DNA from 2 places in the Allobosea sp. P4_C6 genome. Region 1 is predicted to be linked to the other one. Evidence: predicted binding sites of a transcription regulator. Region 1 holds the regulator's gene; the other holds the start of a gene.
The links. Region 1 encodes PhoB, which activates phosphate uptake and scavenging genes when phosphate is short. Its sites were predicted from a motif close to TGTCATNNANCTGTCAT; they were not measured.
Positions count from the first base shown of each region.

Region 2: the regulator PhoB is predicted to act here: its motif matches at 12,857-12,873, upstream of AC1DVA_RS02565 (BtaA family protein).

Region 1 covers NZ_JBFUIF010000016.1:92,816-107,995, reverse strand. Annotated here, with positions in the region: gene AC1DVA_RS13860 (TRAP transporter small permease) at 1-303, shown strand, start outside; gene AC1DVA_RS13855 (TRAP transporter large permease) at 300-1,586, shown strand; gene ppk2 (polyphosphate kinase 2) at 1,603-2,556, opposite strand; gene AC1DVA_RS13845 (ATP-binding protein) at 2,676-3,728, shown strand; gene pstS (phosphate ABC transporter substrate-binding protein PstS) at 3,842-4,867, shown strand; gene pstC (phosphate ABC transporter permease subunit PstC) at 5,114-6,070, shown strand; gene pstA (phosphate ABC transporter permease PstA) at 6,088-6,972, shown strand; gene pstB (phosphate ABC transporter ATP-binding protein PstB) at 7,013-7,819, shown strand; gene phoU (phosphate signaling complex protein PhoU) at 7,905-8,624, shown strand; gene phoB (phosphate regulon transcriptional regulator PhoB) at 8,636-9,334, shown strand; gene AC1DVA_RS13810 (SpoIIAA family protein) at 9,347-9,733, opposite strand; gene AC1DVA_RS13805 (LysR substrate-binding domain-containing protein) at 9,787-10,713, opposite strand; gene argH (argininosuccinate lyase) at 10,810-12,225, shown strand; gene AC1DVA_RS13795 (amino acid ABC transporter permease) at 12,222-13,115, shown strand; gene AC1DVA_RS13790 (amino acid ABC transporter ATP-binding protein) at 13,112-13,906, shown strand; gene AC1DVA_RS13785 (ABC transporter substrate-binding protein) at 13,943-14,773, shown strand; gene zapE (cell division protein ZapE) at 14,980-15,180, shown strand, end outside.
Region 2 covers NZ_JBFUIF010000002.1:172,805-187,984, reverse strand. Annotated here, with positions in the region: gene AC1DVA_RS02625 (aminopeptidase P family protein) at 97-1,932, opposite strand; gene AC1DVA_RS02620 (hypothetical protein) at 2,230-2,475, shown strand; gene AC1DVA_RS02615 (hypothetical protein) at 2,528-2,656, shown strand; gene AC1DVA_RS02610 (50S ribosomal protein L11 methyltransferase) at 2,743-3,690, opposite strand; gene AC1DVA_RS02605 (SDR family oxidoreductase) at 3,943-4,698, opposite strand; gene AC1DVA_RS02600 (winged helix-turn-helix transcriptional regulator) at 4,801-5,220, shown strand; gene AC1DVA_RS02595 (GNAT family N-acetyltransferase) at 5,225-5,647, opposite strand; gene AC1DVA_RS02590 (hypothetical protein) at 5,960-7,414, shown strand; gene AC1DVA_RS02585 (hypothetical protein) at 7,411-8,031, shown strand; gene AC1DVA_RS02580 (ATP-dependent helicase) at 8,068-10,458, opposite strand; gene AC1DVA_RS02575 (acyl-CoA dehydrogenase family protein) at 10,574-12,223, shown strand; gene msrB (peptide-methionine (R)-S-oxide reductase MsrB) at 12,283-12,717, opposite strand; gene AC1DVA_RS02565 (BtaA family protein) at 12,917-14,182, shown strand; gene AC1DVA_RS02560 (class I SAM-dependent methyltransferase) at 14,179-14,844, shown strand; gene AC1DVA_RS02555 (potassium channel family protein) at 14,909-15,180, shown strand, end outside.

The sequences.
Region 1 (15,180 bases):
ATCCGCTTCTTCCACAATCTCCTGCCGCAGCATGGCTGGCGGGCGGCCGAGACCGTGATGCAGCTGGCGATGATCGTCTTCGGCCTGCTGGTGACCTGGTACAGCGTCCATCTGGTCCATGCGAATTACGACCTCGAGGCGACGACGGTGCCGCTCTCGATGGGAGTGCTCTATGTGCCCATGCTGCTGGCCGGCGTCGTCACCGCGCTGCAGGGCGTGGCCGATCTCGTCGACAATCTGCGCAACTGGAACGCGCCGCCCATCGCGCCGGTCGTGCCGACGATGCAGGAGGCGGCCGAGTGAGCACGCTGATCTTCCAGATCTCCGGGGTCTGGCTGCTCTCGATCCTGGCGGGCTTCCCGCTCTTCGCCTCGATGGGGCTGGCCGCCTTCGCCTTCGTGCTGATCGGCGATTTCTCCGCCTCGATCGTGCCGCAGAAGATGGCGCAGGCGATGAACTCCTTCCCGATCGTCGCCGCGCCGCTCTTCATCCTGATGGGCAACATCCTGGGCGCGGCGCGCATCACCGACCGCATCGTCGCCTTCGCCACGGCCGTGCTCGGCTGGCTGCGCGGCGGCTATGCCCATGCCTCGATCCTGACCAGCATGATCTTCGCCGGCATGGTCGGCTCGGCGGTGGCGGATGCGGCGGGCTCGGGCGCGATCGAGATCCGCGCCATGCGCAAGGCCGGCTACCGGCCGGAAACCGCGGCCTCGATCACCGCGGCGGCCGCGACGATCGGCCCGATCATCCCGCCCTCCTTGCCGATGGTGATCTACGGCGTCACGGCCGATGTCTCGATCGGGCGGCTGTTCATCGGCGGCGTCATTCCCGGCATCCTGATGGGGCTGTCGCTGATGGTGATGGTCGCGATCATCGCCAAGCGCCAGGGCTTCCGGAAGGAGAAGTTCAAGGGCTTCCGCGAGATCGGCCGGACCTTCCTCAGCGGCTTCTTCGCGCTGATGACGCCCCCGCTGATCCTCGGCGGCATGTTCACCGGCATCTTCACGCCGACGGAAGCCGCGGCCGTCGCCTGCCTCTACGCGCTCTTCCTCGGCTTCTTCGTCTACCGCACGCTGGAGGTGAAGCAGATCTGGCCGATCCTGATCGAGACCGTCGAGACCACCGGCCTCGTCACGGTGCTGGTCATGGCGGCGGGCGCGCTCGGCTGGTGCATGTCGATCTCGCGCGTGCCGCAGACGCTGACCCCGCTGATCGTCGACACGATCAAGGACCCGCTGGTCTTCCTGCTGGTCTGCAACCTCATCCTGCTCGTCGTCGGCTGCTTCATGGAGGCGTTGGCGGCGCTCCTGATCCTGATCCCGATCCTGGTGCCAGCCGCCCACAGCTTCGGCATCGACCCGGTGCAGTTCGGCATCATCATGATCCTGAACCTGATCCTGGGGACGATCCATCCGCCGATCGGCGTCGTGCTCTTCGTGGTGACGCGGATCGCGAACGTCTCCTTCGAGACGATGTCGAAGGCGATCCTGCCTTGGCTCGTGCCGCTGCTGGTGGTGCTGGCCATGATCACGCTATGGCCGCCGCTGACGACCTGGCTGCCGAACCACGTGATGGGGCCGTGAGGCGGCGGCCGGGGTGCTATCGGCCCTCCGGCTCGCCGCCATGGTCGAGATAGCGGTCGACGGGGATGACGATCTCCTCGTCGAGTATGCCGATCGCCGCCTCGTCCTTGTCCTTGTAGGGGATCGTCTTCAGCACGTGGCGGATGGCGTTGAGGCGGGCGCGCAGCTTGTCGTTGCTGCGCACGACGTGCCAGGGCGCGCTTTCGGTCGAGGTCCGGCCGAGCATCTCGTCGAAGGCGCGGGAATAATCGTCGAAGCGCGGCAGGGCCTCGAAGTCGATCGGCGATAGCTTCCAGCGCTTCAGCGGATCGTGCCAGCGGGCATGCAGCCGCGTGATCTGCATCTCGCGCCCGATGGTCAGGAAGAGCTTGATCAGGCGGACGCCGTCCCGCGCCAGCATGCCCTCGAAGACCGGCGCCTCGCGCAGGAAATGCTCGGTTTCCTCCGGCGTGCAGAAGCCCATGACGCGCTCGACGCCGGCGCGGTTGTACCAGGAGCGATCGAAGAACACGATCTCGCCCGCCGTCGGCATCTCGGCAGCGTAGCGCTGCAGGTACCACTGGCCCTTCTCGGTATCGGAGGGTTTCGGCAGCGCGACGATGCGGGCCTGGCGCGGGTTGAGATGCTGGGTGAAGCGGGCGATGGTGCCGCCCTTGCCGGCGCCGTCGCGGCCCTCGAAGACGATGACGATGCGCTCGCCCTGCTTTGCGGCCCAGCGCGTCAGCTTCTGCAATTCGATCTGGAGCGGCTCGAGCTCGCGGTTGTAGCGCTTGCGCTTCATCCGCTTGCCATAGGGATAGTCGCCGCTGTGATAGGCGGCATCGACGATGGCTTCCGGCAGCGTATCGGCCTCGATGTCGAAGTCCTTGAGCTTGGCGGGCTTCGAGCGGGCCTTCGCCGGCTTCGGTTGGTTCCCCGACGGCAATTCGATCGCGTTCTTCGCATTTGAACCGGAGAATTTCTTCGCCATCGTCGGCTCCTTGTTTCGCGCAAAGCCTAGCCGGCTGCCGCGCGGAAGGGAATTGACGCTTCCGCTTCTTCCGCTCAGGAAGGGCGCGCCGGCCGCCGCCGGCAGGCTTCGGGCGCTCCATGGTCGACATTGCCGTTTCCCACTCCGCGACGACGCGGCACATGATCGAGGCGCTCGGCGCTCCGGTCGTACTGCTCGACGAGCAGGGTTTCGCGCAGGCGTTGAGCCCGGCGATGCACGCGCTCATTCCGGGGCTCGAGATCGGCAAGCTGCTGGCCTTGGTGCTGCGCGACCCCGATCTCAACGACGCGATCGAGCATGTCGCGCTCGGGGGAGATCGCAAGACCGTCGAGCTCGTCGAGCGGGTGCCGTTCGAGCGAGCCTTTCGCATCCATATCGCGGCGCTGGGCGCCGGGCGCCGGCGCGCGACGCTGCTGACCTTCCAGGACCTCAGCGAGCAGCGGGTGATCGAGCGCATGCGCGTCGATTTCGTCGCCAATGCCAGCCACGAGCTGCGCACGCCGCTGGCCTCGCTGCTCGGCTTCGTCGAGACCTTGCAGGGGCCGGCGCGCAACGACGAGCGCGCCCGCGAGCGCTTCCTCGGGATCATGCGCGAGCAGGGGCTACGCATGGCGCGTCTCGTCGATGACTTGCTCTCGCTCTCACGCATCGAGCAGCGTGCCCATGTTGCGCCCGACACGCCCGTCGATCTCGCCGGCATCGCGCGCGAGATCGTCGACTCGCTCACCTTGATGGCGCGCGAGCGCGAGGTGACGCTGACATTGCGCACGCCGCGCGAGCCGCTCCAGGTTCCCGGCGATCGCGACGAACTGCTGCGGCTGATGGAGAACCTCGTCGAGAACGCGATCAAATATGGCAAGCGGGGCGGCGAGGTCCTGATCACCGTCGAGGCCGGGGAGGGCGAGGCCAGCTTCCATGTGCGTGACGACGGCCCCGGCATCGCGCCGGAGCACCTGCCGCGCCTGACGGAGCGCTTCTACCGGGTCGATACCGCGGCGAGCCGCGAGGCGGGCGGCACGGGCCTGGGCCTCGCCATCGTCAAGCATATCGTGCTGCGCCATCGCGGCCGGCTGACGATCGAGAGCAAGCCCGGCGAAGGCGCGACCTTCAAGGCGATCCTGCCGCGCTTCGGCGCTCAGCAGGCCGGCTAGAGACCGGCTGTCAGCCCTTCATGACAGCTTTCATGACGAAATGTCATTTGGCTGTCATATAGAGGGTGTTCTGACAGGGCCGCTGCATACAGCGACCCAGAGAGGACATCTCAATGCGCAAGATTCTCGTTCTCGCGGCCGTCGCCGCCGGGATCGCCGGTTCCGCCCAGGCCGCCGACATTACCGGCGCCGGCGCGACCTTCCCCTTCCCGATCTATTCCAAGTGGGCCGAGGCCTACAAGAAGGACACGGGCATCGGCCTGAACTACCAGTCGATCGGCTCGGGCGGCGGCATCCGCCAGATCAAGGCGAAGACCGTCGCCTTCGGCGCGACCGACGCCCCGCTCAAGGGCGAGGACCTCACCAAGGACGGCCTGATCCAGTTCCCGACCGTGATGGGTGGCGTCGTTCCGGCCGTCAACATCGCCGGCATCGAGCCGGGCAAGCTCAAGCTCTCGGGCGAGATCATCGCGCAGATCTATCTGGGCGACATCAAGAAGTGGAACGACCCGAAGATCGTGGCGCTCAACGCCGGCGTGACCCTGCCGGACGCCAACATCAACCCGGTCTACCGCTCGGACGGCTCGGGCACGACCTTCGTCTTCACCGACTACCTCTCGAAGGTCTCGGCCGACTGGAAGTCCAAGATCGGCACCAACCAGTCGGTCCAGTGGCCGGTCGGCATCGGCGGCAAGGGCAATGAAGGCGTCTCGGCTTCCGTCAAGCAGGTCGCGAACTCGATCGGCTATGTCGAGTACGCCTATGCCAAGCAGAACAAGCTCGCCCATGCCCTGGTGAAGAATGCCGACGGCAACTTCCCGGCGCCGGAAGAGAAGGCGTTCCAGGCCGCTGCGGCCAATGCCAACTGGCAGGAGCAGCCCGGCTTCGGCATCTCGCTCAACAACCAGAAGGGCGCGGATGCCTGGCCGATCACCTCGGCGACCTTCATCCTCGTCCATGCCAAGCCGGAGAAGCCGGAAGATGTGCAGTCCGCGCTGAAGTTCTTCGACTGGACCTACAAGAGCGGCGACAAGCTGGCGAGCGAGCTCGACTACGTCGCACTGCCGGCGAATGTGAAGGACCAGGTCCGCGCTGCCTGGAAGGGCGTGACCGATACCGCCGGCAAGCCGATCTTCTGATCGCTGCGGCCGACAAGGCGAGGCGGGACATTCCCGCCTTGCCGATACATTCAGCCCTCATCCTGAGGAGCCGCGGTGCGCGGCGTCTCGAAGGATGGATCCAGAGTGCACGGGAGCCTCCTTCGGGACACGCTCCTGCAGAGCGCTCCTCAGGATGAGGGCTGAGGTTGATCGGCGCCGGGCGACCGGCCGCAGGCGACCTCGGCTACGACACCGGAGCTTCCGCGGATGACCGCAGCAACCGACATGACGAGCATTCCCGGCGCGGCGCCGATCGTCCGCAGGACGCCGAAGGCAGGCTTCGACCTGTTCTTCCGCAATGCCAGCTTCGCGGCGGCGCTGTTCGTCCTGGTGCTGCTCGCCGGCATCATGCTCTCGATGGTCGTCGGCGGCTGGCCGGCCTTCCGCGAGTTCGGGCTCGGCTTCATCACCTCCAGCGTCTGGGACACCCAGAACGACCAGTACGGCGCCTGGCCGGCGATCGTCGGCACGCTCTCGACGGCGCTGATCGCGCTGCTGATCGGCGTGCCGCTCTCGCTCGGCATCGCCGTCTATCTCACCCAGCTCGCGCCGCCCTGGTTCAAGCGGCCGGTCGCCACCGCGATCGAACTGCTCGCCGCCGTGCCCTCGATCATCTACGGCATGTGGGGCCTGTTCGTCTTCGCGCCGCTCTTCGCGGCCTATGTGCAGATTCCGCTCTCGAACATCGTCGAGGGCATCCCGATCGTCGGCACCGTGCTCTACTCGCGCTCGCCCTCGGGTCTCGGCATCTTCACGGCCGGCATCATCCTGGCCTTCATGATCGTGCCCTTCATCGCCTCGATCACCCGCGACATGCTGGAGCAGATCCCCTCCGTGCTGCGCGAGAGCGCCTACGGCATCGGCGCGACGACCTGGGAGGTCGTGCGCCATGTGCTGGTGCCGCAGGCCGGCGTCTCGATCATCGGCGCGGTCATGCTGGGCCTGGGCCGCGCGCTCGGTGAGACGATGGCGGTGACCTTCGTCGTCGGCAACGCCAACCGCCTGTCGAGCTCCATCCTCGATCCGGGCTCGACCATCGCCTCGCGCATCGCCAACGAGTTCAACGAGGCGATGGGCCTCCAGCTCAACTCGCTGATCGCGCTGGGCTGCATCCTGTTCTTCGTCACCTTCGTCGTCCTCGTCATCGCGCGACTGCTGGTCTCGCGGGTGAAGCGCTACTGAGGTCCCGGGAGATGAGCATGACCACTGCTTCCAAGCCGCGCGAACTGCCCCATACCCCCTGGGGGCGCGTCCGCCAGTCCCGCCGCACCGCCGACCGGCTGATGAAGATCATCGCCACCGGCTTCACCTTCTGCGCCATCTTCGTGCTGTTCTGGATCCTCGGCATGCTGGTGGTGAAGGGCATCGGCGGGCTCTCGCTCGCGACCTTCACCGAGGTCACGCCCGGCCCCGGCTCTCAAGGCGGCGGCCTCGCCAACGCCATCGTCGGTTCGGTGGTGCTGACCTTCCTGGGCATCGCCATCGCCACGCCGATCGGCGTGCTGGCGGGGACATGGCTCGCCGAGTACGGCAGGCGCTCGAAGCTCGCGAACCTGATCCGCTTCATCAACGACATTCTGCTCTCGGCGCCGTCGATCCTGATCGGCCTGTTCGTCTACGTCCTGCTGGTCGAGCCGTTCCGCGGCTATTCCGGCTGGGCCGGCGGCGTCGCGCTCGGCATCATCGCGATCCCCGTCATCGTGCGCACCACCGAGGACATGCTGAGTCTCGTGCCCGGCCCGCTGCGCGAGGCCGGAGCCGCTCTCGGCGCGCCGCCCTCGGTCGTCATCACCAGCGTGACCTGGCGGGCGGCCAAGGCCGGCATGGTCACCGGCATTCTGCTGGCGCTCGCCCGCATCGCCGGCGAGACCGCGCCGCTGATCTTCACCGCGCTCAACAACAATTTCTGGTTCTCGGCGAACCTCGTCGGGGGCGTCTCGAACCTGCCCGTGACGATCTACCAGTTCGCCTCGGCCCCTTACGAGAACTGGCAGCAGCTGGCCTGGGCCGGCTCGCTCATCATCACCATGTCGATCCTGCTGCTCTCGATCGTTGCCCGCCGCATCGTCAGCGGCGGCAAGTAGAGCTTGAATCCAACCCGGTCGCGTCTGATCCTGAAGGACCATGTCGATGCTTTCGACCCTTGAACTCTCCCCGCAATCGCTCGATGCCGAGGCGCCCGTCCGGATCGCGGTGAAAAACCTCGATTTCTACTACGGCGAGCACAAGGCGCTGAAGAACATCAATCTCGACTTCCGCGACCGGCACGTCACGGCGCTGATCGGCCCTTCCGGCTGCGGCAAGTCGACCCTGCTGCGCATCTTCAACCGGATCTACTCGCTCTATCCCGAGCAGAGGGCGACCGGCGAGATCCTGCTCGACGGGCGCAACATCATCTCCAACGATGTCGACGTGAACGAGCTGCGCTCGCGCGTCGGCATGGTGTTCCAGAAGCCGACGCCGTTTCCGATGTCGATCTACGACAACGTCGCCTTCGGCATCCGGCTCTATGAGAGGCCGCCTAAGTCCGAGCTCGACGACCGCGTCGAAGGCGCCCTGCGCCGCGCCGCGCTCTGGGACGAGGTCAAGGACAAGCTGAAGAGCTCCGGCATGGGCCTCTCCGGCGGCCAGCAGCAGCGCCTGTGCATCGCGCGCACCATCGCGCAGAAGCCGGAGGTGATCCTGTTCGACGAGCCGACCTCGGCGCTGGATCCTATCTCGACCGGCAAGATCGAGGACCTGCTGGAGCAGCTGAAGAGCGACTTCACCATCGCCATCGTCACCCACAACATGCAGCAGGCGGCCCGCATCTCGCAGTACACCGCCTTCATGTATCTGGGCGAGGTCATCGAGTTCGCGCCGACCAACACGATCTTCATGAACCCCGGCAAAAAGCAGACGCAGGACTACGTCACCGGCCGTTTCGGCTGAGCGGCGACGGACTTCTTTGTTTTATCGCATTTTCATCGCGCGAACCGGTGCCCACTTCGCTTGAAAATGCTTCGAGGATAACGCCATGACCGATCACATCGTCCGTTCCTACGACACCGATCTCGAGGGCATCCGCCGCAGCCTCGCCGAAATGGGCGGCATGGCCGAGCGCATGCTGGGCGATTCCACCGTCGCCCTGGTGCGCCGCGACACCGCGCTCGCCCAGAAGATCATCTCGGCCGACCAGCGCCTCGACAATCTCCAGCGCGAGGTCGAGGAGAAGGCGGTGCTGACCATCGCCCGGCGCCAGCCGCTCGCCAACGATCTGCGCGAGCTGATCTCGGCGATCCGCATCGCGGCGGATGTCGAGCGCGTCGGCGATCTCGCCAAGAACATCGCCAAGCGGGCCGTCGCCATCGCCGGGCAGTTCCAGCCGCCGCATCGCGCGGTCGTCGGCCTCGAGCATATCAGCCGCCTCGTCCAGGCGCAGCTCAAGGACGTGCTCGACGCCTATGCCGCCGGCAACGAGCAGAAGGCGCTCGAGGTTTGGCGCCGCGACGACGAGATCGACGCGCTCTACACCTCGCTGTTCCGCGAGCTCCTGACCTATATGATGGAAGATCCGCGCAACATCACGTTCTGCACGCATCTGCTGTTCTGCGCGAAGAACATCGAGCGCATCGGCGACCACACCACCAACATCGCCGAGACAATCCATTATCTCATCACCGGCGACTCGCTCGACGTGAACCGGCCGAAGCTCGACACGACCAATATCGAGGTCGAGGCGATCACGGGCAGCTGAGGCAAGACATCATGGCCGCACGCATCCTGATCGTCGAGGACGAGGAGCCGCTCACCCTGCTGCTGCGCTACAACCTCGAGGCCGAGGGCTTCGAGGTCGACAGCGTCGCGCGCGGGGACGATGCGGAGCTGCATCTGCGCGACCACACGCCCGATCTCGTGCTGCTCGACTGGATGCTGCCCGGCCTCTCCGGCATCGAGCTCTGCCGGCGGCTGCGCTCGCGGCGCGACACCGAGCGCGTGCCGATCATCATGCTGACGGCGCGCGGCGAGGAGACCGAGCGGGTACGCGGCCTTGCGACCGGCGCCGACGACTACGTCGTCAAGCCGTTCTCGCTGCCGGAACTGATCGCGCGCATCCAGGCGCTTCTTCGCAGGGCGAAGCCAGGTCACGTCGCGGGGCTGCTGGCCGCGGGCGATCTCGAACTCGACCGCACGACCCGGCGCGTCCGCCGCGCCGGCAGCGAGCTGCATCTCGGGCCGACCGAGTTCCGGCTGCTCGAATTCCTGATGCAGGCACCGGGGCGGGTCTATTCGCGCGCCCAGCTTCTCGATGCCGTCTGGGGCCGCGACGTCTATATCGACGAGCGCACGGTCGACGTCCATGTCGGGCGGCTGCGCAAGGCAATCACGCCTGCCAACACCAAGGACCCGCTGCGCACGGTGCGCGGCGCCGGCTACGCCTTCGACGAGACCTTCGCGCGCAGCTGACGCGCGCGATCGTCAGGCGTTGGGACCGCCCTCGATATCGCCGGCCCAGGCCAGCGCGGTGTCGTACTCCTCCGGCTTGAACGTGCGCACCGTGACGAAGGGGATCGCGGGGTTGAGCAGGTCGACGAAGGCGGCGAGCCAGCTCTTGTCGGTGACCACGGCCTCGCGGGGAAAACGCTGGAGTTCCCAGAGCTTGCCAAGGCTGTAGCGCGCATCCTTCCAGGCGGCGGCCAATGTCATGTCGGTGAAATCGGTGAAGTCGGCGAGGATGCCGATCTTCTCGTGGCGGCCAAGCTTCGCATCGATATCGGCCATGATCTGATCGAGATCATCGGCCGTCAGCGTCCGCGACAGGCGGTAGGCGCCGACATGGTCGGGGGCGGGCAGAATGGTGAGCATGTCTCCTCCTCGGCGAAGACAACGCCCCGCCCGGAGGGAAGTTTCGCGGGAAATCAGTCTGCGGCGGAAGGCGCCCGTGTCGCGGCGTCGAACTGCCCGGCTTCGCTGAGCAGCCAGGTGACGAATTCGTCGAGGCCGGGGCGATCCGGCTGGCCGAGCGGGCGGGTGAGCCAGCAGCCGGTTGCGCTCGTGAAGCCGAGACCGAGCGGGTTGACGAGCGCGCCGGAGGCCAATTCATCGGCCACATAGCAGCGCGGCGTCAGGGCGACGCCGAGCCCGGCGACGGCGGCGCTGGTAATCACGGAATAGTAGCCGTAGCGCACGGTGTGCTCGGGCACAGCGCCGCGCAGGTCGTGGGCCTCGGTGAACTCGGCCCAGAAGGTCGGCATCTGATAGTGCTGGAGCAGCGTCATCTTCTGGATGTCGGCGGCGCGGCGGAAACCGCCCATGCGTTCGATCAGGCTCGGCGCGGCGACGAGGGCGACGTCGCGGCCGAACAGGTAGTGCGCCTCCCTGCCGGTCCAGGGCGGGACGCCGTGGGCGATATCGAGATCGGGCTCTTCGGTCTCGCTCTCGCTGACATAGTTGGTGAACTGCACGTCGACGCCGGGATGAGCCTCGGCGAAGGCGGGAAAGCGCCCCATCAGCCAGCGCTCGCCGACGATGGCGACCATGTGCAGCCGGATCGGCCGGGCGACCGCGGAGCGCTCGGCCAGGCGCCGCGCGCCGCGATCCATCTGCTCCAGCGCCGCTTCGGCATAGGGCAGATAGATCGCGCCGGCCTCGGTCAGCTTCAGGCCGAGCGGGCTGCGATCGAACAGCACGGCGCCGAGATGATGCTCCAGCGAGAGGATCTGCTTGGAGACGGCGCTCTGGGTGAGGTTGACCGCCTGCGCGGCGCGGGCCGTCGAGCCCAGTCGTGCGACGGTGGTGAAGGCCCGCAGGGCGGTCGATGACGGGGGAGGCCGACCGGCAGCCATGGGGTATTCCTTTTCGGACTATCTCTGCGGAGATCGTTTCGTTTGCCGGCCTCTCGGTCAAGAGGCCATTCTTCCGCTAGGGGAGGAACGAGCATCATGAACCAGACGACCCGCCTGTGGGGCGGACGTTTCCGCAAGCCGCCGGATGCGCGGTTGATGAAGCTCTCCAGCGCAGCCGGCGAGCACGCCAGGCTGGTGCCTCAGGATGTCGCCGGCGGCAAGGCGCATGCGGCCGAACTCGGGCGCGCCGGGCTGCTGACGGCCTCGGAACTCGACACCATCCTGACCGCCCTCGACGCGATCGCACGGGACACGGTCGAAGGGCGCATCGCGCCGGGACCGCAGGACGAGGACGTCCACACCTTCATCGAGCGCATCCTGACCGAGCGGATCGGCTCGACCGGCGCCAAGCTCAGGGCCGGGCGCTCGCGCAACGACCAGGCGGCCAACAACCTCAAGCTCTATCTGCGCGAGAAGTCGCGTTCGCTGGCGGCGATGCTGGCCGAATTGCTGACCGCGATCGCCGACCAGGCGGAATTGCACGCGGCCTCGGTCAGCCCCGGCTTCACCCATCTGCAGAGCGCCCAGCCCGTCACCTTCGGCCACTGGCTGATGGCGCATGGCCAGGTGCTGATGCGCGATGCCTCGCGCCTGAAGGATTGGGAAGCGCGCTCCGGCCAGTCGCCGCTCGGGGCGGCGGCGCTTGCCGGCTCCGCGATCACGCTCAATCCCGAGCTCAGCGCGCGGGCGCTCGGCTATGACCGGCCGTTCGAGAATTCGGTCGATGCGGTCGGCGCGCGCGACCATGTCGCGGAGTTCCTGTTCGTCGCGGCGATGCTGACGACGAACCTGTCGCGGCTCGCCGAGGAGGTGACGCTGTGGGCTTCCAGGCAATTCGCCTGGGTGACGCTGGACGACGCCTTCGCCACCGGCTCCTCGATCATGCCGCAGAAGAAGAACCCCGATATCGCCGAGATCTCGCGCGGGCGGGCGGCGCGGCTGACCGGCGATCTCGTCGCCATGCTCGGAGCGTTGAAGGGGTTGCCGCTTTCCTACAACCGCGACCTCGCCGAGGACAAGCGCGCCGCCTTCGACGCAGTCGACGTGCTGGAAGAGGTGCTGCCCGCCTTTGCCGGGCTGATCGCCAGCATGAGCGCCGACGCCAAGGTGATGCGCGCCCAGGCCGGGTCCGGCTTCGCGCTGGCGACCGAGGTGGCCGACTATCTCGCCCGCAGGGGCGTGCCCTTCGCCGAGGCGCATGAGATCACCGGGACGCTTGTGCGCTATTGCGAGGAAATGGGGCGTGAGCTGGAGACGCTCGACGCCGTCGACCTCCGGGCCGTCGATCCGCGGCTCGACGCCGGCGTGATCGACCATCTGACGCTCGATGCCGCCGTCGCGGCCCGCAGCGGCCATGGCGGCACGGCACCCGACCGCGTGCGCGAGCAGATCGCGCGCTTCCGTGACAACCTGACGGCTCTTGAAGCCTGGAGCCGGGAGACGCGGCGATGACCGACGCCACTTCACCGATCAGCAGCCGCGATCTCTCCGCGATCGCCCATCTCAGGATCGTGCCGCGGCGCTTCTACGGCCGCTGGTTCGCCTCGGCCGTGATCCTCGCCATCCTGGCCTGGATTGTGATGGCCTTCGTCGAGGGCGACATCGCCTGGCCGGTGGTCCGGCAGTTCTTCACGGCGCCCGCCATCATCGCCGGCCTCGGCAACACGCTGATCATGACCGTCTGCGCGATGACGCTCGGCGTCGTGCTCGGCGTCGTCTTCGCGATCATGTACATGTCGCCGAACCCGGTGCTGCGCAGCGTGGCGCTGTTCTACATCTGGTTCTTCCGCGGCACGCCGCTGCTGCTGCAGCTCCTGATCTGGTTCAACCTGGCGCTGGTCTTCCCGACCATCGGCATTCCGGGTGTGTTCTCCTGGCGGACGATCGATATCATCGGGCCGTTCATGGCGACGCTGCTCGGGCTCGGCATGAACCAGGGCGCCTATACGGCCGAGGTGGTGCGCGGCGGCATCCTCTCCGTCGACACCGGCCAGACCGAGGCCGCCAAGGCGATCGGCATGACGCGGCTGACGACGCTGCGCCGGATCGTGCTGCCACAGGCGATGCGCGTCATCATCCCGCCGGTGGGCAACGAGGTGATCAGCATGGTCAAGCTCACCTCGGTGGCGAGCGTGATCCAGTACGCCGAGATCCTGCGCAACGCGCAGACGATCTATTATGCCAATGCGCGGGTCATCGAACTGCTGATCGTCGCCGCGGGCTGGTACCTGCTGGTCGTGACGCTGCTGCAGATCGGCCAGTATTTTCTCGAACGCCACTTCTCGAAGGGGCGGGTGGGACGGCGCATCAAACGCGCCGCGGTTCAGGAGGAGCCCGCATGAGCGCGGTGGCGAACACGGCAGAGGCCGATAGCGCGATCGTCACGATCGCCAATGTCAGCAAGTTCTTCGGCGACCTGAAGGCGCTGAACAACGTCTCGCTCTCGATCGAGCCCGGCACGGTCCAGTGCATCATCGGGCCGTCGGGCTCGGGCAAGTCGACGCTGCTGCGCTGCATCAACCAGCTCGAGAAGATCGACCAGGGTGCCATCCGCGTCGATGGCGAACTGATCGGCTATCGCCGCGTCGGCGACGAACTGCACGAGCTGACCGACCCGGAGATCGCGCGCCAGCGCCTCGCCACCGGCATGGTCTTCCAGCGCTTCAACCTGTTCAACCACATGACGGCGCTGCAGAACATCATCGAGGGGCCGCTCACCGTGCTGAAGCGGCCGCGCAAGCAGATCGTCGCCGAGGCGACGGCGCTGCTCGAGCGTGTCGGCCTCGCCGAGAAGCGCGACGCCTATCCGAGCGAGCTTTCGGGCGGGCAGCAGCAGCGCATCGCCATCGCTCGCGCACTGGCGATGAAGCCGAAGCTGATGCTGTTCGACGAGCCGACCTCCGCGCTCGACCCCGAACTCGTCGGCGAGGTTCTGAACGTGATGCGCGACCTCGCGGCCTCCGGCATGACGATGATCGTGGTCACGCATGAGCTCGGCTTCGCGCGCGAGGTGGCGGGCGACGTCGTCTTCATGGACAAGGGCGAGATCGTCGAGCAGGGTCCGCCGCAGACCGTTCTCGTCGCGCCGAAACAAGCGCGCACGCGCGACTTCATCGCCGCCGTCCTGAAGTGACGGCGGCGGAATCAGTTCACTAGAGGGAGAGACCACATGCTTCGTTTGACCATCGCCGCCGCGCTGCTCGCCGGCACCGCGCTCGCCGCGCAGGCCCAAGCCCTGCCGGATCGCGTCAAGACCGCCGGCAAGATCATCATCGCCACCCAGCCGAACTATCCGCCGATCACCTTCAAGGACGTGGCGACCAACCAGCTCTCGGGCTTCGACATCGAGCTCGGCGAGGCCATCGCCAAGGAGCTCGGCATCAAGGTCGAGTGGCAGGAGACCGCCTTCGCCCAGATGCTGTCCTCGCTGCAGACGGGCCGCGTCGACGCGGTGATGGCGGGGATGAGCGACCTGCCGGCGCGGCGCGAGGCCGCCGATTTCATCAACTACCTGGATTCCGGCGCGCAATTCTACACGGTCACGGCGTTCAAGGACACGATCAAGACTCCCGAAGACCTCTGCGGCAAGAGCGTCGGCGCCAGCCGCGCGACCAACTGGCCGCGCCAGATCGGCGAGTGGAGCGCAGCGAACTGCGTCGCCAAGGGCAAGCCCGCGGTCAACGTGGTCGAGACCGAGGGCTCGGTCGATGCCCGCACCCAGCTCAAGACGCAGCGCCTGCAGGGCGGCGTCCAGGGCAGCGAGACGATGAGCCATTTCCAGAAGCTCGAGCCGAACACCTATATCCCGCTTGGCAAGCCCTTCACCCATTCGCTGGCCGGCATCCCCTTCGCCAAGACGGCGGAAGGCACGCAGCTGCGCGACGCCGTCAAGGGCGCGCTCGACCGGCTCCAGGCGAACGGCACCTATGACGCGCTGATCCAGAAGTACGGCCTGCCCGACAACGCGATCAAGCCGATCACCGTCAACCAGGGCAAGTAAGTCCTGCGGAGCATCTGCGCGTCATGCTCGGGCTTGACCCGAGCATCTCGGAAACCGGCGCGCGCTCGTCATGAGATTCTCGGGTCGACGCGATGCGTCGACCCGAGAATCACGCTCTTTTCCCGAAACGGTCCGTCGGACTTGCGATGATGGCAGGGCTGCCGTAACCCGGTCTGGTCTCATCCGGATCGCCATCGCCCGCCACCATGACAGCCTCGATCACCGACCGTTATGCCGCCCTGGTCGAGGCGGACGCTATCGAGCGCGATCCCGCGCAGGTCGCGGTGGTGAAGCGGCTGGAAGTCCTGACCGCCGCCCTCGCAGCCCGCCGCCTCGCCCGCAAGGGCAGCGCGCTGGGCTGGCTCTTCGGCAAGAAGCCGGACACGGCCGAGGCGCCGAAAGGGCTG
Region 2 (15,180 bases), on a different contig from region 1:
CGAGCATCTCGTGACCAGCGGGCTGCGGTTTCGCGCCTTTTTCTGCAGGAGATTCTCGGGTCGAAGCTTTGCTTCGCCCGAGAATGACGGGTGAGATCACAACGGCCGGCAGGCCTGCTCCAGCCAAGCCTTCGCCTCGCCTTCGACCAGCGGGGAGAGCTTCTCCCAGACCGTGGCGTGATAGGCGTCGATCCAGGCGATCTCGCCGGCATCGAGCAGCGACGGCTCGATCAGCGCTCGCTCATAAGGAGACCAGGTGATGGTCTCGAAGCCGTAGATCGTACGCTCGGCACCGGGGATCTGCCGCTCCTCGACGACGATCAGGTTCTCGATACGGATGCCGTATTCGCCCTGCTTGTAGTAGCCGGGCTCGTTGGAGAGGATCATGCCCGGCTCCAGCGGCGTAGTGCCGAGCTTGGAGAGCCGCTGCGGCCCCTCATGCACCGAGAGATAGCTGCCGACGCCATGGCCGGTGCCGTGGTCGAAGTCGAAACCGCCCTGCCAGAGCGGCAGCCGCGCGAAGGCGTCGAGCTGTGCGCCTGACGTGCCCTTGACGAAGACCAGCCGGGAGATCGCGACATGGCCCTTGAGCACGCGAGTATAGCGGTCGCGCATCTCAGCGGTGGGCTCACCGATGACGATGGTGCGGGTGATGTCAGTGGTGCCGTCCTCGTACTGGGCGCCTGAATCGACCAGGAAGATGCCGGGCTCCAGCCGGCGATTGGTCGCCTCGCTGACCCGGTAATGCGGCAGTGCAGCGTTGGGGCCGGCGCCGGCGATGGTCGTGAAGGAGACGTCCTTCAGCAGCCCGGTCTTCAGCCGCTCGGTTTCGAGAGCGGCGACGGCGTCGATCTCTGTCAGCTTGCCCTTTGGTGCCTCGCTTGCGAGCCAACTCAGATAGTTCGTCATCGCCGCGCCGTCGCGCAGATGGGCGGCGCGCGTGCCGGCGAGCTCGGCCGCGTTCTTTCGGGCCTTCATCAGCGCGATCGGGTCGGTGCCGGCATCGGGCGTGCCGCCGGCGTCGCGGATCAGCGTCGCCAGCGCGGCGGCGGCGGTGGTGGCATCGAGCCGGACCTTGGCCTTGGCAGCGCCGAGCGTCTTCAGCTGGTTTTCAAGCTGGGCCGGTGGCGCGATCTCGCCGACGGCGCCGATCGCGTCGCCGGCTTCGTTGGTGATCTTCTCGGGCGCGAGGAACACGGTCGGGCGGCCTTCGCGCGGGACGATGGCGTAGCCGAGCGGCAACGGCGTGTGCTCGACATCGCCGCCGCGGATGTTGAAGACCCAGGCCAGCGCATGCGGGTCGGAGACGACGAGCGCGTCGACCTTGGCCTCGGCCAGCGCCTTGCGGATGCGGTCGAGTTTCGAGGCGGTATCCTCGCCGGCATAGGCGGCCGGGTGTGCCTTCACCGGCGCAGCGGGCGGGGCCGGGCGGTCCGACCAGAGCGCGTCGACGGGATTGGCGGAGACCGCGACGAGGCTGCCGCCGGCTGCGGCCGCCGCCTTCTCAAGCTTCGCGACACCATCGACCGTGTGGAGCCAGGGATCGTAGCCCAGCTTGCTGCCGGCCGGCAGGTTCTGCTCGATCCAGCGCTCCAGCGGCGTCTCTTCCATGCGGACGGGGGTGACGATCTTCGTGTCGGTCTGCGCGGCCGACTGGATGGTATAGCGGCCGTCGACGATCAGCGCGGCCTTGTCGGCCAGCACCACGGCACTGCCGGCCGAGCCGGTGAAGCCCGTCAGCCAGGCGAGGCGGGCCATATGGCCCGGGACATATTCGCCCTGATGCTCGTCGGCGCGTGGGATGACGAAGCCGGCGAGGCCCTGTGACGCAAGGGCGCCGCGCAGCGCCGCGACGCGGCCGGCGACCTCGGCGGGATCGCTGGGTTCAGAGAAGGACTGGAAGCGGCAGGTCGGCAGGGTCGATTCGGTCATGGCAGGGTCCGGCATAGCGTGCGCCATCGTCGCGCCCCGCCAGGGAAAGCGCCAGCGCAAAAGCGGCGTTTCGGCGATGCCCATTCGGTGGGACCGGACTGCCTGCCCGCTCCGCATTGTGCCGCTTGGTTATGCAATCGACGCAAACGTTAACGGATATGGACGGATCGCATGCGTTTTGCGCATATCTCGCATATGCGAACATACCTTCTCGCAAGTGCGAAATGACCCCACCTTAGTCGCATAAGAGAACGAGGAAGCGACCGGGACTGTCCTTCGTTTTTCGGAGATAGACCCATGACCTATGTGCTGAACAATGCCGACGTGCTGCCCGTACCGGTGGTGGCCGAAGCCAAGGCTCGCAAGGCCGATACGCCCAGCCTGATGCAGCGCCTCTATGCCGCGCTGATCGAGAGCCGCATGCGCTCCGCCACCCGCGAGCTGCGCGCCCGCAACCTCCTCGTCAACGAGGCCGAGATGGTCCTGGGCGGCTACCCGTCCGCGACGCTGTCGGGCGACGTCTCGCTGCCTTTCAACCGCTGAATTCGGGCTGCTGCGGCCCTGCCGCGCGCCGGCAACTTTCAGGATCCGAACCATGATCGCCATCATCAAGCATATCGCCGAACAAATCGCCGACGCGGCGAAGTTCACCGCTGCCGTCTGGCACGACGCCCGCAGCCTGCAGGCCGAGGCCGAGCGCAAGTACGGCCATATCGGCTTCTGAACTGAACGGGTAACGACCTCGCGCTTCTAGCGGCAGTGGATCGGAAGGGGCTTCGCCTCTTCGGTCCGGTGCTCTGGCGCAGGAGGTCAGGCAGGGCGGCGGGGCCTTGGGGCTGCGCCGCCTTTTTTCATGACCAGCGTCGCCCAGCCTTCGCGCAGCGAGTGGCTTGCGAGATAGACGCCCTGATGCCGATAGGCGGAGACCACGCCGGCAACGTCCATGGCGAGCAGCCCGGACAGGATCAGCGTACCCTGCGGCGCCAGCACGCGCGCGATCGAGGGCGCGAGACGCCTCAGCGGCCCGGCCAGGATATTGGCGAGGACGAGGTCGAAACGGCCCGGCCGGTTCGCCTTGGCATGGCGCAGGCCCGGCGCGACATAGAGATCGAGCGCGCGGGGCGCGTGGTTGAGCCGGGCATTATGGGCGGAGACCTCGACCGCGACGGCATCGATATCGCCGGCGACGACCTTGCGCTTGATCTGCTTGGCGAGCGCCAATGCCAGAATCCCGGTGCCGGTGCCGACATCGATGCCGAAACGGGGCCGGCGCTTCTTCATTTCGGCATCGAGCGCCAGCAGGCAGCCGGCCGTGGTGCCGTGATGGCCGGTGCCGAAGGCGAGCGCCGCCTCGATCTCGATCGCGACGTCGTTGACGCGCACGGTCTCCCGGTCATGGGCGCCGTGGACGAGGACGCGGCCGGCGCGCACGGGTTTCAGCCCGTCGAGGCTCGCCGCAACCCAATCGCGCGTGTTCACGGTGGTGAAGGGTGTCGTGTCGACCAGACCGCCGACGATCGGCCTGAGCAGGTCGCGCACCGCCTCTTCGTCCGGGTGCTGGGCGAAGTAGATCTCGACCTTCCAGGGCGCATTCAGCGAGAGCGTGGTGACGCCGTCCTCGATCTCGAAGGCCGAAATCGCGGTCTCGGTCGGGTCGAAGATCTCGCCGAGCAATTCGGTCAGGGCCCGAGCCTTCTCGCCCGAGGTGGAGAGTTCGAAGACGGTCGCAACCGTCGCTGGCAGGAGGCCTTCGCGCATGCGGTGGCATTAGCAGGGCGGGGCAAGGTTGTCATGCGCTGCCGGCGAAGGGTCCTTCGGAGAAAGTACAGGCTCGGCCAGCGCGGGAAACCATCTCCTGGAGGGAGAGGGCAGGGTGAGGGGTAGGCCGCTAACCCATTGCCGCGCAGCGGTAAGCCCCGCTTTGCCGGTCCAACGGTCGACACCTCAGCCCTGCCCCTCTCCTTGCAGGAGAGGGTTCGCCACGCCCCTTTCCTAAGGTTGCGCTTGTTTTCAGGCGTGCTGGGCGTTCAGCGCGGCGAAGATGTTGGCGAAGGTGCCTGTCGCCTCGGCGAAGCGCAGCGGCTTGCAGCGCTCGACGATCACCTCGGCGGCCTCCGGCCGGGTCTCCAGGATCGCCATCACCTCCGCGATGAAATCGGCCAGCGGCATCGCGGCGGGATCGACCGCCTGATGCGAGCCGAGGAGTTCGGTCTGGACATAGGGCGGGGCGATCTCGATGACCCCGACCGACGTATTCTTGAGCTGCTCGCGCAGGCCGATCGACCAGGAATGGATCGCTGCCTTGGTCGCGCTGTAGGTCGGGGTTCCCGCCAGCGGCACGAAGGCGAGGCCGGAGGAGACGGTCAGGACCGTCGCATTCCGCTGCTTCAGCAAATGCGGCAGCAGCGCCGTGGTGAGGCGGATCGGACCGAGCAGGTTGGTCGCGATCGTCTCCTCGGCGATGGCGAGATTATCGGCGGCCGGGACGTTCTCGGGCTTCATGATGCCGGCGTTGTTGAGGACGGCGTTGAGCTTCGGAAAGCGCTCGACGATCTGCCTGGCGAAGGCCTCGATATCGGCCTTGTCCTGAATGTCGAGCAGCATCGAGGCCATGCCGGGATTGGCGGCGGTGACCTCGTCGAGGACGCTTTCGCGACGCCCCGCGATGATGACCTGGTTGCCCTTGGCGTGAAGGGCCTCGGCCAGTGCCCGGCCGATGCCGGAGCCGCCGCCGGTGATCAGGATGGTGTTTCCGGAGATGTGCATCGCAAGTCCCTTTCGTGGTTGCGTGACACCAGTTGGCACCCTTACTCTTCAATGGAAAGAAGGCGCGTAGAAGTTCCATACGCACCAAAAGGAGAGTGTCGGATGCAGGCGATCCGCAGTGCCATGGGCGCGATGCATGCCAGGAGCGACGCGCTGCCGCCGGTGAGCCCGGCCGTGGAGTCGCTGGTGCGCCAGGTGATCGCGCAGATCGCCGACAAGTGGACGATGCTGGTGCTGGAAGCGCTGGAGGAGCGGGGCACGCTGCGCTTCACCGAGGTGGGGCGCAGTGTCGGCGGCATCAGCCAGAAGATGCTGACCAAGACGCTGCGGGAGATGGAACGCGACGGGCTGGTCGTGCGCACCGTCCATCCGGTGATCCCGCCGCATGTCGACTACACGCTGACCGAGCTCGGCCGCGAGCTCAGCGCCGCCTTCTGCGGGGTCTGGGTCTGGGCGGAGACCTACTACCCGCAGGTCTCGGCGGCGCGGAAGGCCTTTCGCGAGCGGGAGAACGGCGCTTGAGCGCTCAGAGGTCCTTGGTCAGGTAGACCCGGGTCGCGCCGGGCGGCTTCGGTGCGATCTCACCGAAAACCTGCCATCCCAGCTTCTTGTAGAACTCCGGCGCCTGGAAGCTGATGGTGTAGAGCACGGCCTTGCTGCAGCCGCGCCGCCGGCCTTCCTCCTCCGCCATGGCGAGGATGCGGCTGCCGACGCCCGAGCCGCGCAGGCTCTTCGGCAGATAGAAGAAATCGATGAAGAGCAGGCCGAGCGCGCTGCGGCCCATGAGCCCGCCGATCGGCTCGCCGCTCTCGGGATCATCGACGCGGATCGTCAGCGTCTGGCGATCGTTCCGGCCGATCTTTTCGTCGTTGTAGTTTCGCAGGCCGTTATGGAGGACGTCGCGAAGAGCATCGTCCTCGGCGTCGGTCAGCGCGATCTGGGGAGTCATAGTCGGTTGTTTCTTCAGAGAATCGGCAGCTTAGGCGCCGCTTCTACTCCGCTGCTGGCTGTAGCGATACATCCGGAGCCGGGATCAGGGCGATGGCGTGCCGGGTCTCGGCCGGGATGCCTCCGGTGTCGGTTCAAGCCGACGGTCGCCAGCGATCCCCGGCAGGATCGTTGCACAAGTCGATTCCGTGTCTATGCGATGCCTGACGTAAATGTCGGTGCCGGGTTGCATCACAAAGTTTCATGCAACTTATAGTTGTATTTTTGACATTGGGCTCGTAATCATCGTCGCTCTGGAAAAGGGGGCAACATGATGAGAGCTTTTGCGCTGGCAGCCACTGCAGGTCTCGTCGCTTTTGCGACGGCTCCCGCGATTGCTCTGCCGAAGATCGAATCCTCGACGCGGGCGAACGGAGTGGTCGCCTTTCAGGACGAGGCGGATCCGAAGCAATTTCATATCTATCCTGAGCGAATTCCGCTCGTGCTCGGCCTGACATTGTCCGATCCCTCGGTGAAATACTGGGGCATCGGAGCGCCATTCAGGCAGAAGGATCCCGAGTACGGCCTGTATGTGCCGATCGTCGGGGCAACCATCTCGGGTCTGGCCACGGTCACGATCACGCCCGATCAGGAAACTGCGATCCGCGCTGCCATCAAACGCGATTTCGAGGTCGACACGCCGAAGCTCGCCAATCTCGATGGCAAGACCAAGAGCATCGAGCCGGTTTACGCCGCCACCTCGCTCGGCATCAAAGGTAACGGTGATTCAGTCTTTCCGCCCGCGTTTCGCTTCGGTTCGTCCTTCAATTTCGTCGTGGGTTCGCCCGACAGCCACACTTTCGCGTCCTATGTGGCGCAACGCATTCGCGACCAGCCCGACATCACGCCGGATTCGAGCTTCGGTGTGAACCTGGTTGCTACCTCGCAGTTCAGGGGCGCTCCGTGGAGCGTCAGCTGCAAGGCGGATCTCCAGAAGGTCTGGAAGGAGGTGCGGCAGCGCTATAACGGCTCGGGCGGGTACGGATGGTTCGGCATGACGGCCGACTATCAGTCGATCCAGCAGGATCTGTTCCGCAGCAAGCTCATCGATTGCGATCTGAAGGAAGGAGACCTGGAGGCGAAGGAAAAAGGCGCCCAGCTGTTCCAGATCGCGAAGGACGCGCTGACATCGATCAACGACCCCGACAACGAGTTCTTCCGCTTTCAACCCAATCCGCAGGCTGCGGCCAATGGCGGGGCTGCGCAAGGACCGTGGCTGGTCTCGCTGAACCTCGCCTACAGCTCCGCCAGCCTGAAGGACAAGATCGAATGGAAGCAGACCTTCACGTTCAACCCGACCGTCGAACGCGATATGCCGGTCTCGCTCACGCTGGCGGTCAAATGCGATGTGAATACAGAGCAATACTTCAAGGAGCTTGAAGTATCCGAGCCTTGCATAACCGCGAAGAAGGCAAATTTCATCAAAGAGTGGACCAGCCGCGAAAACGAGCTCAAGCAGGCCAAACTGATCGAGGTCATGAGCAATCCGAATCTGTCGGACAAACAGAAGAAGGATCTGGTCAAATTCTACAGCAAGATCTCGCTCAGCGATTCCGCCATGAAGGTTGCGGCCAGCGGCCTTTCCAGCAAGGATAGCGCCAGCATCCTCAAGACGGCGCCGACGTCTGAGTATTTCATCGGTCTTTCGGACGACTTCTTCGAGCAGCTTGAGCGGTTGGTCGCGCGGGGAAGCTCGGTCAAGGACGCGGTCAAGGCATTGAGCAAATGACCGCTTCGCACGGGAAGCCCGGCTCCGGACTTGCCGTTGCGTCGATCGCCTGGCTGCTATCGTGCAGCCTCGCGATCGGTGCGGACGCGCCCCAGCAATGCAGGATTTTCGGCGCTGGCCGCATCCCCGACAAGCTCGAGGCTTTCGTGCAGTCCGGCGTCGGGCTGCCGCCGCCTTGCGTGAACAACAAATGCTGCATCGACATGAAGTTCCACGAGATCGCCGTCGTCAGGAAGCTGGAGCCGGTCTCCGTATGGACGCGGGCGGTCTTTTTCGACCGGCTCGACACCGGCATTCCGGACAAGCAGATCCGGGTTTCGGTCGTCGACGTCAACGGGATGGAGATCGGGGGATCGAGCGCTCACTATACGATCACCAATGGCGACATCATCACCGACAAGAACGGCTTCAGCTATTTGCCGGTCGTGCTGCAGTTTTCCCCCGACGCGCCGACGGCAAACATCTATGCGCTGAGGTTCGGCTATGCCGATCGGGGGCCGATCTCATATAGCTACGGCCCGTACTTCTACGTGAAGGAACCGGCCGAAGCTGCGTCGACCACCCGCGACAAGCTGTTCCTGCGAGGATTTACAGCGATCAGCGGGCTTGGCCCCTAGCGACGGGTGCCACTGCAAGGTGGCGCGTCGCCGCCATCACCCGGCCTTCTGCACGAAGCTATCCAGCACCATCTTCCGCCCGGCCTTGTCGAAATCGACGGTGAGCTTGTTGCCGTCGACGCTGGCGACGGAGCCGGGGCCGAACTTGACGTGGAAGACGCGGGCGCCCTCGCCATAGGCGGATTCGCCTGATGATTTGGCGGTGAGCTCGCCCTCGATCAGTAGTGGGCCGCGCTGGCGCGAGCCTGAGCCTGAGCCTGAACCGAAGCCGCCCGAGCCGAAACCGCGGCCGCTCTCGGAGAAGCCGCTGCCGCCGCCGTTCTTGGCCCGGTTCTCCTGCGCGCGCTGCCAGCCCGGCGTGTTGTAGCTGGAGCCGAAGCTCTCCATCCGGTCGAAGCGCGAAGCGCCGTAGCCGCCTTGGCTATAGCTGTTCGGAGCCTGCTCGACCTCGACATGCTCCTCCGGCAGTTCGTCGATGAAGCGGGAGGGCAGGCTGGTCTGCCAAAGGCCGTGGATGCGCCGGTTCGAGGCGAAATAGAGCTTCAGCTTCTTGCGGGCGCGGGTCAGGCCGACATGGGCGAGGCGGCGCTCCTCTTCCAGACCGGCGCGGCCGCTCTCGTCGAGCGCGCGCTGGTTGGGGAAGAGCCCTTCCTCCCAGCCGGGCAGGAAGACGGTGTCGAACTCCAGCCCCTTGGCGGCGTGCAGCGTCATGATCGAGACGCGGGCGCCGGATTCGCCGTCGGCGACATCCATCACCAGCGAGACGTGCTCGAGGAAGGCCGGCAGGTCCGGGAACTCGTCGAGCGAGCGCACGAGCTCCTTGAGGTTTTCGAGGCGCCCGGCGGCATCGGCCGAGCGGTCCTTCTTCCACATCTCGGTGTAGCCGGACTCCTCCAGCACCAGTTCGGCTAGCTCGCCCTGCGGCATGTGCTCGGCGCGGGCCGACCAGCGGCCGAAGGCCTCGACCAGTTCGCGCAGCGCCGTGCGGGCCTTGGGCTTCAGCTCGTCGCTCTCGACCGCGGCGCGGGCCGACTGCAGCAGCGAGAAGCCGGTGGCGCGAGCGTGGTTGTGCAGGAGCTGGACGGTGGCGTCGCCGAGGCCGCGCTTGGGGACATTGACGATGCGCTCGAAGGCGAGATCGTCGGTCGACGATACCACGCAGCGCAGATAGGCCAGCGCATCGCGGATTTCGGCGCGCTCGTAGAAGCGCGGGCCGCCGATCACGCGATAGGGCACGCCGGCCTGGACGAAGCGCTCCTCGATCTCGCGCATCTGAGCGGAGATGCGGACGAGCACCGCGGCCTGGCCGAGATCCTGGCCCTTGGACTGCATCGCCTCGATCTCGTCGGAGACCAGGCGGGCTTCCTCCTGGCTGTCCCAGGCACCGGTGATGGTGACCTTCTCGCCGAGCGCATCCTCGGTGCGCAGCGTCTTGCCGAGGCGGCCCTCGTTGCGGGCGATGAGCTTGGAGGCGGTGGCGAGAATATGGCCGGTCGAGCGGTAGTTGCGCTCCAGCCGGATCACGGTCGCGCCCGGAAAATCGTGCTCGAAGCGCAGGATGTTGTCGACCTCGGCGCCGCGCCAGCCATAGATCGACTGGTCGTCGTCGCCGACGCAGCAGATGTTGCGGCGGCCCTGCGCCAACAGGCGCAGCCAGAGATACTGCGCCGTGTTGGTGTCCTGGTACTCGTCGACGAGGATGTAGCGGAAGCGGTCGTGATAGGTCTGGAGTACGTCCGGATAGTCGCGAAACAGCGTCAGGCAGTGCAGCAGGAGATCGCCGAAATCGACGGCGTTCAGCGCCTTCAGTCGCTCCTGATAGGCGGCGTAGAGCTTGCCGCCCTTGCCGTTGGCGAAGACGGCGGCCTCGCCGGGCGCGACGTCCTTGGGGCTAAGGCCGCGGTTCTTCCAGCTGTCGATGAAGCCCGCCAGCATGCGGCCGGGCCAGCGCTTCTCGTCGATGCCCTCGGCCTGGATCACCTGCTTCATCAGGCGGATCTGGTCGTCGGTGTCGAGGATGGTGAAGTCGCTGCGCAGGTCGAGCAGCTCGGCATGGCGGCGCAGCAGCTTGGCCGAGATCGAGTGGAAGGTGCCGAGCCAGGGCATGCCCTCCGCCACCGGGCCGACGAGATGGGCGACACGCTCCTTCATCTCCCGCGCCGCCTTGTTGGTGAAGGTGACGGCGAGGATCTGCGAGGGGTAGGCGCGGCTGGTCGAGATCAGATGACCGATGCGGGTGGTGAGCACGCGGGTCTTGCCGGTGCCGGCGCCGGCGAGCACGAGCACCGGGCCTTCCGTCGCCTCGACAGCCTGGCGCTGCTCCGGGTTCAGCCCGGCGAGATAGCCGGCCGCCGGCTGCGCCGCGGCGCGCGCGGCCAGTCCGCCGGGGCGGGGCAAGGGAGCGGAAAAGGCGTCGGTATCGGACAAGGGTCTAAGCTGCTCGTGCGTGATTCGTTCTCCGGCAAATATAGGGCGTCGATGTCAGGATTGCGCCCTGCCGGAGCGATCATTTTATATCCCGTTCCACAGGGAGGTGGCAGCAATGGCCGAGCATGGCAACGACGGGCGCTGGGAGGTCACCAATCAGGTGCCTGTGCTGGCGGATTACGATGCATTCGCCGCCGATCCAGTGCTGCCCCGTATCGTCGCGGCCTTCGGTGCCGATTGGGCAAGCGCCCGGCTGCATGAGGTTGGGCGCACGGTCGGCTCCAGCCGCGTGCAGGAGCTCGCCTATCTCGCCAACCGCCATACGCCGGAGCTTCGGGCCTTCGACCGCTTCGGCAACCGCATCGACGAGATCGCCTTCCATCCGGCCTGGCATGAACTGATGGGCCTTGCCATTGGGCAGGAGACGCATGCGTTGGCCTGGAACCAGCCCGAACCCGGCGCGCAGGTGGCAAGGGCCGCCCTGCAATATCTCTGGTACGGCGCGGAGAGCGGCATCTGCTGCCCGATCAGCATGACCTATGCCGCTGTGCCCGTGCTGAAGCAGGATGCTGCGCTCTGGGAGCAGTGGGGTTCGCTCGTTACGTCCAACCGTTACGATCCGAGGCAGGGGCCAGCGCATCTGAAGACGGGCGCGACCGTCGGCACGGCGATGACGGAGACGCAAGGCGGTTCGGATCTGCGCCAGACACAGACGGTGGCCGAGGATAATCGCGACGGCACATTCTCGCTGCATGGCCGGAAATGGTTCTTCTCGGTGCCGCATTCCGACGCCTTCCTGACGCTGGCGCGAACGAAGGAGGGCATCTCCTGCTTCGCTGTGCCGGGATGGCTGCCTGACGGAGCGCGCAACGGCGTCGCGATCCAGCGGCTCAAGGACAAGGTTGGCAACCGCTCGAATGCGTCGTCCGAGGTCGAGTTCCGGGGAGCCATCGGGCACCTGATCGGCGAGCCGGGACGTGGCATCCGCACCGGGCTCTCGATGAACCATAATTCGCGGCTCGACATCGCGGCGGCGTCCTCCGGCCTGATGCGGATGGCGGTGTCGCTGGCGGCCCATCATGCGCAGCACCGGCGCGCCTTCCAGAAGGCTCTGATCGACCAGCCGATCATGCAGAACGTGCTCGCCGATCTCGCCATCGAGGCCGAGGCGGCCGCATGGCTCGCATTCCGGTTCTTCGCGGCGCTCGATCGGCAGGAGACGTCCGAGAGCGAGCGCCTGCTGGCGCGGGTGGGCGCGCCGATCGCGAAATACTGGATCACGCGGCGGGCGCCCGCCGTCGTCACCGAGGCTTTGGAATGCCATGGCGGCAACGGGTTCATCGAGGAGAACCCGATGGCGCGGCTTTACCGCGAGGCGCCACTCAACGCCATCTGGGAAGGCTCGGGCAACGTCATCTGCCTCGACGTGCTGCGCTCGCTGACGCGGGAGGAGGGGGTGGTGGATGTGCTGCGGGCGGAGTTGCTGGCGGCTGCCGGGGCGGATCGACGCTATGACGCGGCGCTCAAGCGGCTGGAGGGCGATCTGCCGGAGCTGATGCGCAACGAGGGGCAGGCGCGGCGGCTGACGGAGAGGCTGGCGCTGCTGCTGCAGGGCTCGCTGCTGTTGCGGCATGCACCGGCGGAGGTCGCGGATGCCTTCATCGCGACGCGGCTTGGGGATGGCTGGTCGGGGCAGTTCGGCGATCTGCCGGTTTCGGTCGATGCGGCGGCGCTGGCGCGAAGGGCGGTGCCACGGGCTTCATAGAGCGCACCGTCATTCCGGGGCAGGCCGAAGGCCTGAGCCCGGAATGACGGCAGTAGGCTTCAAGCCGCTTCCGCCGCCTCGAAGTTCATCGCCACGCCGTTGATGCAGTAGCGCAGGCCGGTGGGCGGCGGGCCGTCCGGGAAGACGTGGCCGAGATGGCCGCCGCAATTGGCGCAATGCACCTCGGTGCGGACCATGCCGAACTTGCGGTCGTCGCTGGTCTCGACCGCGCCTTCCAACGGCTGGTCGAAGCTCGGCCAGCCCGTACCGCTCTCGAACTTCTTGCCGGATTTGAACAGCTTCTGGCCGCAGCCGGCGCAGGAGAAGGTGCCGGCGCGCTTCTCGAAGTTGAGCGCGCAGGAGCCGGCCCGCTCCGTGCCATGGCCGCGCAGGATCTGGTACTGCTCCGGCGTCAGCCGCGCGCGCCACTCTGCATCGGTCAGCTGGAACGGGAAGGTCTCGTCCGCCTTCTTCGGCTCGCCGAACATGCTCATCAGACCCATTGCGATCTCCTTTCAGCGGGCGGTGGGGCCGCCATCCGTCTCGTGCCTCGCAATATGGCGACTCGCCGGCCGGATTTCACCCCTCGGCCTGCCCCGCTATTTCACGATGCTGTGGCACTTTGGCGGGCTTCGTCACCTGACCGTCACGCGACTCCTCTAGCAGCCCCGCCACCCGCAGAGGGAGGAAACCGTGACGCAACAAGCGACACAGACGGCGCGTGCCGCGCGCCGCATGACCAGTTCGGGGCTCGGCTCGGCGGTCCGGCGCAGCAAGACGCTCTCGAAGGCCGGCATGCTGGAATGGCTGTTCGCGCGGGCCTTCTCGGGTCTGGTCTATCCGCAGATCTGGGAGGACCCGGTCGTCGACATGGCGGCGCTGCAGCTCAAGGCCGACGACCACGTCGTGGCGATCGCCTCGGGGTCCTGCAACATCCTCTCCTATCTAACGGCGGCGCCAGTCCGCGTGAGTGCCGTCGACCTCAACGGGGCGCATATCGCGCTCGGCCGGCTGAAGCTCGCGGCGCTGGCACGGCTGGAAAGCCATGAGACGTTCCTGCGCTTCTTCGGCCGGGCGAACGCGCGCGACAACATCGCGCTCTACGACCGCGAGATCGCGCCGCATCTCGATGCCGTCTCGCGCGGTTATTGGGAAGGCCGGGGGCTCAATGCCCGGCGCCGGATCAACCTCTTCGCCAACGGCTTCTACCGTTATGGGCTGCTCGGCCGCTTCATCGGCACGGGCCATGTGCTGGCGCGGCTGCTCGGGGGCAATCCCCGCGCGATGCTCGCCGCCCGCGACCTCGCGGAGCAGAGGGCGCTCTACGAGCGGCACCTCGCGCCGGTCTTCGAGCGCAGGCTGGTACGCTGGCTGGTGCGCCAGCCCGCCTCGCTCTACGGGCTCGGCATTCCGCCGGCGCAGTACAAGGCGCTCGCCGCCGATGGCGAGGACGGCATCCTCGGCGCGCTGAAGCTGCGGCTCGAACGCCTCGCCTGCGATTTCGACCTGAAGGACAACTACTTCGCCCAGCAGGCCTTCGGGCGGCGCTATGGCGAGGGGCCCGATGCGGCGCTGCCGCCCTATCTGCAGCCGGCCCATTTCGCGACGGTCAAGGCGCGCGCCTCGAACGTGTCCTATCGCCAGACCCCGGTCACGGCGTTGCTGGAGGACCAGCCGGCCGAGAGCTGCGACGCCTATGTGCTGCTCGATGCGCAGGACTGGATGAACGACGCCGACCTGACGGCGCTGTGGTCGCAGATCACGCGCACGGCGCGTCCGGGCGCGCGGGTGATCTTCCGCACGGCCGCCGACGAGCGCCTGCTGCCGGGACGGGTACCGGCCGCGATCCTCGACCAGTGGCGCTACGAGGAAGAGCGTAGCCGCGAACTGTGCCGGCAGGACCGTTCCGCGATCTATGGCGGCTTCCACCTCTATGTCCTGAAGGGGCAGGCCCGATGAGCGCGGCCGAGGCATCGGCCGGCACCGCCGCCGGGCTGATGGACCGGATCTACCGGCATCAGCGCCATATCTACGATGCCAGCCGGAAGTTCTACCTGCTCGGGCGCGACCAGTTGATCGATGGCCTGCGGCCGCCATCCGGCGCGACCGTTCTGGAGATCGGCTGCGGCACCGGGCGCAACCTGATCCGGATCGCGCAGCGCTATCCGGACTGCGCCTGCTACGGGCTCGACGTCTCCGGCGAGATGCTGGCGACGGCGCGCGCGTCGGTAGCGCGTGCGGGACTGGAGGATCGGATCAGGCTTGCGCGGGCCGATGCCACTGATTTCGATCCGCAGGCCCTGTTCGGCCTGCCCGGCTTCGACCGGATCGTGATCTCCTATGCGCTGTCGATGATCCCGCCCTGGCAGGGTGTCGTCGTCGAGGCTTTGCGCCGTCTGGACGAGGGTGGGGCGCTGCACATCGTCGATTTCGGCGATCAGGATGGCTTGCCCGCGCCCTTCAAGGCGGTGCTGCTGCGCTGGCTCGGCCTGTTCCATGTCACGCCGCGGGAGGAACTGCCGGGAACCGTGCGGGCGCTCGCGGAGGCGGCCGGCGCCGATTGCCGGCTCGCCGCGCCCTATCGTGGCTATGCGGTCCACGCCGTCGCGACGCGCCGCTGAGATGCAGCCCGGCCGGCGGCGGCGCTGGTAGCGGCTCATCCGGCGAGCGCCTATGCTCGCCGCAATGGATGCCGCCGACGCCCCGCCCGAAGAGAGCCGTTTCGAAAGCCTTCGCGACCGGCTGCGCCAGCTCTATCACGGCCGGACGCCGGCGGCCCTGCGCTTCCAGGCGGTCACCACGATCGTCGATCTGCTGATCATCGCCTTCTTCGTCGCCACGCCGCTGCTACGGGAGCAGTCGACCTTCCTCTGGATCGACTATTCGGTCGCGGTGATCATGGTGGCGGAGATCGGGGCCCGGCTGCTCGCCTCGACCAACATGCTGCGGCTGCTGCG